Regions from separate parts of the Streptomyces sp. 71268 genome, predicted to be linked through region 1. Evidence: riboswitches for the same ligand, from Rfam matches in the RefSeq annotation. Region 1 holds a riboswitch; the other holds the start of a gene.
What was found. A riboswitch is a leader RNA that binds a small molecule or an ion and turns the genes downstream of it on or off. The one in region 1 is predicted to bind cobalamin.
Positions count from the first base shown of each region.

Region 1 (3,402 bases):
CGTCATCGCCTGCGGCGCCATCTGGCTGGCCTCGCGCCGCAAGCCGGTCGACCACACCAACGTCAACGACGTCGAGGGCGCCCCGGCCCCGGCCGCCGCGGCCGTCGCCGTGGACGCCACCGCCCCCGCCACGACGGACGCCCCCGCCGAGCCGGTCGGGATCGTGACCGCCGCCGTGCGCAGCGTCGCCCCGCCGCCCACCGAGGCCGCGCTCGCCCAGTCGGCCGCCGACGCGGCGCCGGAGCCGGCCGCTCCCGGGGACCCGTCGGCGTCCGTCGCCGACGCCCTGCCGGCGCAGCCGACCGCCGCCACGGCATCGGCCTCCGCGCCCGCCAAGGCCACGGTCTAGCCGCCGTCCGGCCCGTCCACCCGTACGGGGCACGCACACGCGCCTCGCGCCCGCGCCCCGTACGACGCGGCCCAGCCGCCCCGACGACAAGGAAGCAGTGCCATGAACATCGACTGGACCGCGCTCGGTCAGGTCTTCGGCGTGAGCCTGGTGGTGACCGTCGCCATGGTGGGCGTCTTCACGCTCGGCATCGTCGGCACCTCCGCCAAGCCCTCCCGCGAGACGGCCACCGGGGCCGCCGGGGCCACCACGGCCAGCGGCCCCGGCGCGCTGGCCCGCTCCGGCGCGTACGCCTGCTTCGCGCTGTGCGCGGCGGCGGTGGCGTACGGGATCTACCTGATCGTCGCCTGAGTCCCTCACCCGTGGCGGTTCGCCGTCGCGGGCCGGCCGCCCCGGTCGGGTGGTGCCGTCTCGACGCGGCGCCGCCCGGCCGGGGCGGTGTTCGTGGTGCCCGGCGCGCCGAGGTGGGCACGTCCGGAGTGGGGGCCTCCCGCTCGGTGGGGCGTTCCGTCGCAGGTCAACGGCGAGTTGACGGGTCTTCCCGGGGCGTGGTGGACTGCCGGGGCCAAACGGCGACAGCAGAGGAAGCCGGTGTGAGTCCGGCGCGGTCCCGCCACTGTCACCGGGGAGCGCTCCCCCAGCGCATGGTCACGGCTCGCACACGACGGGCTGGAAGGCCGGGGTGTGGCGTCGATCCGGGAGCCAGGAGACTCTCGCCGCCGATCACGTCGAACCAGGGCGCGGACCCTGAGTGAGGACACACCGCCATGGCCTGCTGCCGTCCAGCGCCCTTCGCCCTGCCCCGCTCGTCCGGAGGCCGCCGCCCCCGGCGGCCCGGCGCACCGCTCCCCCTTCGAGGCGCGACGGCGAACTGACCGATGCGTACCGATCATGTTGCGTACGCCTGCGGTGCCGTCCTCGGTTTTCTGGGCGACCGTGCCGTCGGCGATCCCCGGCGGGGCCACCCGGTGGCCGCCTTCGGACGCGCCGCCGGCGCCGTGGAGCGCCGGCTGTGGCGCGACGACCGGGGACGCGGGGCCCTGCACACCGCCGTGTGCGCCGGCGGCACGGTGCTCGCCGGGGCGCTGCTGGCGCGCGCCGTGCGCCGCCCGGCCACCGGCGCGCCCGCGCACCGGGCCACGGCGCTGGGCGGCCTCGCCGCCGAGACGGCGCTGACCGCCGCCGCCACCTGGGCCGTGCTCGGCGGCACCACGCTCGGGCGGGAGGCCCGGACGATCGGCGCCGCCCTCGCGGCGGCGGACGTCGACGCGGCCAGGGACGCGCTGCCACGGCTGTGCGGGCGCGACCCACAGGCCCTGGACGCCCAGCAGATGGCGCGGGCGGTCGTGGAGTCCGTCGCCGAGAACACCTCGGACGCGGTGGTCGGGGCCCTGGTGTGGGGCGCGGTCGGCGGCACACCCGGGCTGCTCGGCTTTCGCGCCGTGAACACGCTGGACGCGATGGTGGGGCACCGCTCGCCGCGCTACCGCAGGTTCGGCTGGGCCTCGGCCCGTCTCGACGACGTGGTCGGCTGGCCCGGCGCCCGGCTGACGGCGGCGCTGGCCGTGCTCGCCGGGCCGAACCCGCGCGGCGCCTGGGCCGTCGCCCGGCGCGATGCCGGCAGCCACCCGAGCCCCAACGCGGGCCCGGTGGAGGCCGCGTTCGCCGGCGCCCTCGGCGTACGGCTCGGCGGCACCCTCGCGTACGCGGGGCGCGTCGAGCACCGGCCGGTGCTGGGCGCTAAGAACCGGCCGGTCGAGGTGGCCGACATCGAGCGCGCCGTACGGCTCTCGCGCCGGGTGAGCGCGCTGGCCCTGGCGGTAACCGTCGCCGGGCGACTGGCGTACGGCGCCGCCACCATGGGCACGCACCAGGGGGACCGATGAGGGGGACGGGACGCATGGGCGGTGGGTTGCTGGTCGCCGGGACGACGTCGGACGCCGGCAAGAGCGTCGTGACGGCGGGCATCTGCCGTTGGCTGGCGCGCCGGGGCGTCAGGGTCGCGCCGTTCAAGGGGCAGAACATGTCCCTGAACTCCTTCGTCACCCGCGAGGGCGCCGAGATCGGGCGGGCTCAGGCGATGCAGGCGCAGGCCGCCCGCGTCGAGCCGACGGCGCTGATGAACCCCGTACTGCTCAAGCCCGGCAGCGACCGCTCCAGCCAGGTCGTGCTGCTGGGCAAGCCGGTGGGCGAGCTGAGCGCGCGCGGCTTCTTCGGTGAGCGGGCCCCCGGCGCCCAGGACCCGAGCCCGGTGCCCGGCGGGCGGCAGGCGCTCTTCGAGCCGGTCGTGGCCTGCCTCGAAGAGCTGCGGCGCACGCACGACGTGGTGATCTGCGAGGGCGCCGGCAGCCCCGCGGAGATCAACCTGCGCCGTACCGACATCGTGAACATGGGCATCGCCCGGGCCGCCCACCTGCCGGTGGTGGTGGTCGGGGACATCGATCGGGGCGGGGTGTTCGCCCAGTTCTTCGGCACCACCGCGCTGCTCGCGCCCGAGGACCAGGAGCTGGTCGCCGGCTACCTGGTCAACAAGTTCCGTGGCGACGTCACCCTCCTCGAACCGGGCCTTGAGATGCTGCGCGGGCTCACCGGCCGCCGCACTCTCGGCGTCCTGCCGTACGCCTCCGGGCTCGGCATCGACGAGGAGGACGGGCTGCGGGTCTCGCTGCGTGGCGCGGTGCGCGAGGCGCCCGTCGCGCCGCCGGTCGGGGACGACGTGCTGCGGGTCGCGGTGTGCGCCGTGCCGCTGATGTCCAACTTCACCGACGTGGACGCCCTCGCGGCCGAACCGGGCGTGCTCGTACGGTTCGTGGACCGGCCCGCCGAACTGGCCGACGCCGACCTCGTCGTGGTGCCCGGCACCCGTGGCACCGTGCGCGCCCTGGCCTGGCTGCGCGAGCGCGGGCTCGCCGACGCGCTGGCGCGGCGCGCCGCCGATGGCCGGCCCGTGCTCGGCATCTGCGGCGGCTTCCAGGCGCTGGGCGAGCGCATCGAGGACGAGGTCGAGTCGCGGGCGGGCACCGTCGCCGGGCTCGGGCTGCTGCCGGTGCGGG
Region 1 is NZ_CP114200.1:6,832,229-6,835,630, reverse strand. It holds gene OYE22_RS27275 (inorganic phosphate transporter) at 1-349, shown strand, start outside; gene OYE22_RS27270 (hypothetical protein) at 452-700, shown strand; cobalamin riboswitch at 930-1,062, shown strand; gene OYE22_RS27265 (cobalamin biosynthesis protein) at 1,228-2,235, shown strand; gene OYE22_RS27260 (cobyric acid synthase) at 2,250-3,402, shown strand, end outside.

Region 2 (3,402 bases), 980 kb from region 1:
CATCGGGCGATATCAGACCTGTTTCAGAGGGGCGGGAGCTTCGCCATCCAGGTGTCGAACAAGTCCAGGTCGTACCGTTCACGCCGACCAACCCAGTGAGATACATCCGGCCATTCCCAGGCCACGCGACCAGGGTCGACGGAATTCAGCGTGGCATACCATTCACGCAGCGGTTCAGCCAGCCGTACGTGCACCTCGAAATTGCGGCGCCGCCGGGAGATATCCCGCTTCCGCTGCTCCCGCAGAACGTCCTCGGGTAGCGTCACACAGGCGATCAGGTCCGCGACGCCTAGGGTCTTCCTGGTGATGGCCGACCGAGTGAGCTCCAACTGGCGCGTGAATTCATCGGCGGTGGCGGACAAGCCGGCACGCGCCAGGGTCCAGGATAAATGGAGCTTCAGAGGGTCGGTGTCGCAGACAGCGCGCCCTTGGTCATTTTCACGATCGAGCGCCCTGGCCCAGCGCTCCTCACTGCGCCTAGTCCAGAAACGGCTCACCCCGTCGATATCCGCAACGTCAGGCGGGCGTACGTGACCCGGTTTCTCGCCGACAATTTGAGCAGACGGAAAAGTGGCCACATAGTGGCTCTTGCCTACAGCAGTAGGGCCTTCAGCGACGATAATCACTCGCCGATTTTCTCACGGCGCGCGCTTTGACTTAACAGCACTGATCGCCTGCGCAGCCCGTTGAGGACGACCGCTCGGACGCTGTCGCCGCACGGCTGAGGCCGAGCGTGACGCACCGCGGAGCACGCGTACTGCTCGAGTTCGGCGGCAACGGGCTCGCCGGAGGGTCGCACGTGCCGCAGGCCGACGTTGGGCCCCGGGAATCCATGTGAAGCGATCGACACGCCCCTTTTACCGTCGGCTTGGGGGAACGTAGGATCACCTGGTCATCGCCGCGACGGGAGACGGGAAGCCGGTGCGAATCCGGCGCGGTCCCGCCACTGTGACCGTGGAGCGTCCCTGCAACACGCCACCGCGCACCGCGCGGGAAGGCGAAGGGGACGCCAACCCCGGGAGCCAGGACACCGGCCTGTCGCGGGCCCACCCCGAGGAGCGCGGACTCCAGGAGGCACCACGTGTCCCAGTTGTACCCCTATGCCCGCACGCGCGGGTTCCTTCGTGTCACGGCCGCTGCCGTGGCTCTGACATCAGTGCTGCTGACTACGGGATGCGGTTCGTCCGGCGAAAGTGGTGCGGACGCGAGGGCCACCACAGCCGCGCCTTCGGGCTTCCCGGTCACCGTCGACAACTGTGGCATGGAGACGACATACGACAAGCCGCCGTCGCGAGTGGTCACCATCCACCAGCACCCGGCGGAACTCATGCTCGCCCTCGGCCTCAAAGACCGCATGGTCGGCACCGCGTTTCCCGACTCCGCCGTCCTGCCCGAGTTGAAGAAAGAATACGAGGCGATTCCGGAACTAGCGAAGAAAGAGCCGTCGTTCGAGAGAATTTTGGACGCTGAGCCCGACTTCGTCTACGGCGGATACGGCAGCGCCTTCGCGGAGAACGAGGGTCGTTCCCGCAAGGCGTTCGCCGACGCTGGCATCGACACTTACCTCAACCGCGAGTACTGCGGCAAGAAACAGGTGACGATGAAGGACACCTACGACGAGATCCGGGCCATCGGTACGATCTTCGGCGTCCCGGGCCGGGCCGACAAGCTGGTCACGGACCTGAAGAGCCGCGTCAGCAAGGCCGGTGCCGAGGTTGAGGGCGAACCCAAGGTATCCGTCTTCGTCTACGACAGCGGCGACAAGAGCGCCTTCACCGCCGGTGGCAAAAGCTTGGGCACCGACTTGATCCGCCTGGCCGGCGGCGAGAACGCCTTCGCCGACCTGGACGACGTCTTTGGTGACGTCTCGTGGGAGCAGGTTGTCGAGCGCAAGCCGGAGGTCATCGCTATCTACGACTACGCCGGCGCCGGAAGCGTCGAGGAGAAAAAGAAGTTCCTGGTCTCCCAGCCCGCGCTCGCCGACGTACCGGCCATCAAGAACAGGCGGTTCGTCGTCCTGCCATTGACCGCCACACTGGTCGGCATCCGCTCGGCCTACGCGGTCGGCGACCTGGCCCGCGGACTACACCCCGAGAGCTTCCGGTGACCCAGGCCGCTCCTGGTACGTCCGACGAGCGGCCTGTCCCACGGCGGAAGGCCACTGGTGCAGCAACAGGACGTACGCGGCTGGCTGTCACGCTGCTGATACTCGCCGCTCTGCTCGTCGTCTCCGGTACGGCGGGCCTCGCGATCGGCTCTGTGCATATACCGCCGAGCCAGGTGTGGGGCATCGTGACGCACGCACTGGGCGCCGACTGGCAGCAGACGGACTGGACAAGGGCCCGGGAGATCATCGTGGTGGACGTACGAGCACCACGGGTGCTGCTCGGCGCGGTCACCGGCGCCGGCCTCGCGGTGATCGGCACCGCTCTGCAGGCCCTGGTACGCAATCCGCTCGCCGAGCCGTACCTGCTCGGCGTCTCCTCCGGGGCGTCGCTCGGCGCTGTCTCGGTGATCGTGTTCGGAGTCACCCTCTTCGGACCGGCCTCCCTCTCGGTGGCCGCCTTCGTAGGCGCCCTGGGCGCGCTCCTGCTCGTGTACGCCACCGCCCGCACCGGTGGTCGCATCACCTCGTCGCGGCTAGTGCTGTCCGGAGTAGCGATCGGGGCGGTACTGACCGCCGTGCTCGACCTGCTGCTGCTCACCACCGACCGAGGCAACGAGGCCCGCGCGGTCCTCGCCTGGACCCTCGGCGGTCTCGGCGGCGTCAACTGGGACACCCTGTGGTTGCCGAGCATGGCCTTGCTGCTCGGCGTCGGCGTCCTCATGGTGCAGGCCCGCAACCTCAACCTGTTGCTGGCCGGCGAGGAGGCGGCAACGACGATGGGGCTGGATGTAGCCCGCTTCCGCGCCCGGCTGTTCGTCCTGCTTTCCCTCGTCACGGGGGTGCTGGTCGCGGCGGCCGGCCCGATAGGCTTCGTCGGCCTGATGATGCCTCACATCGTGCGTCTGTTCGTTGGCGGCGACCACCGCCGGGTCCTGCCGACGGCGGCACTCGGCGGAGCAATCTTTCTCATCTGGGCCGATATCGCCGCCCGGACGGTCGCCGCGCCGACGGAGATACCCGTCGGCGTGCTCACGGCCCTGTGCGGCGGGCCCTTCTTCCTGTGGCTGATGCGCCGGGACGCCCGGCGCGGCACCGGCCGAGGAGTGGCATGACCGCGACCGAACTGAGCGTCGACGGCGTCACGCTGACCGCCGGAGCCCGCCACCTCGTGCGCGACGTCTCGCTGACTGCCCGTCCGGGCGAGACCATCGGTCTCGTGGGCCCCAACGGCAGCGGCAAGTCCAGCCTTCTACGCACCGTTTACCGCGTCCTGCGACCAGACACCGGCCAGGTCC
Region 2 is NZ_CP114200.1:7,809,414-7,812,815, reverse strand. It holds gene OYE22_RS31130 (hypothetical protein) at 24-626, opposite strand; cobalamin riboswitch at 856-1,054, shown strand; gene OYE22_RS31125 (ABC transporter substrate-binding protein) at 1,091-2,107, shown strand; gene OYE22_RS31120 (iron ABC transporter permease) at 2,104-3,219, shown strand; gene OYE22_RS31115 (ABC transporter ATP-binding protein) at 3,216-3,402, shown strand, end outside.
Region 2: another riboswitch for cobalamin. It lies ahead of OYE22_RS31125 (ABC transporter substrate-binding protein); the one in region 1 lies ahead of OYE22_RS27265 (cobalamin biosynthesis protein).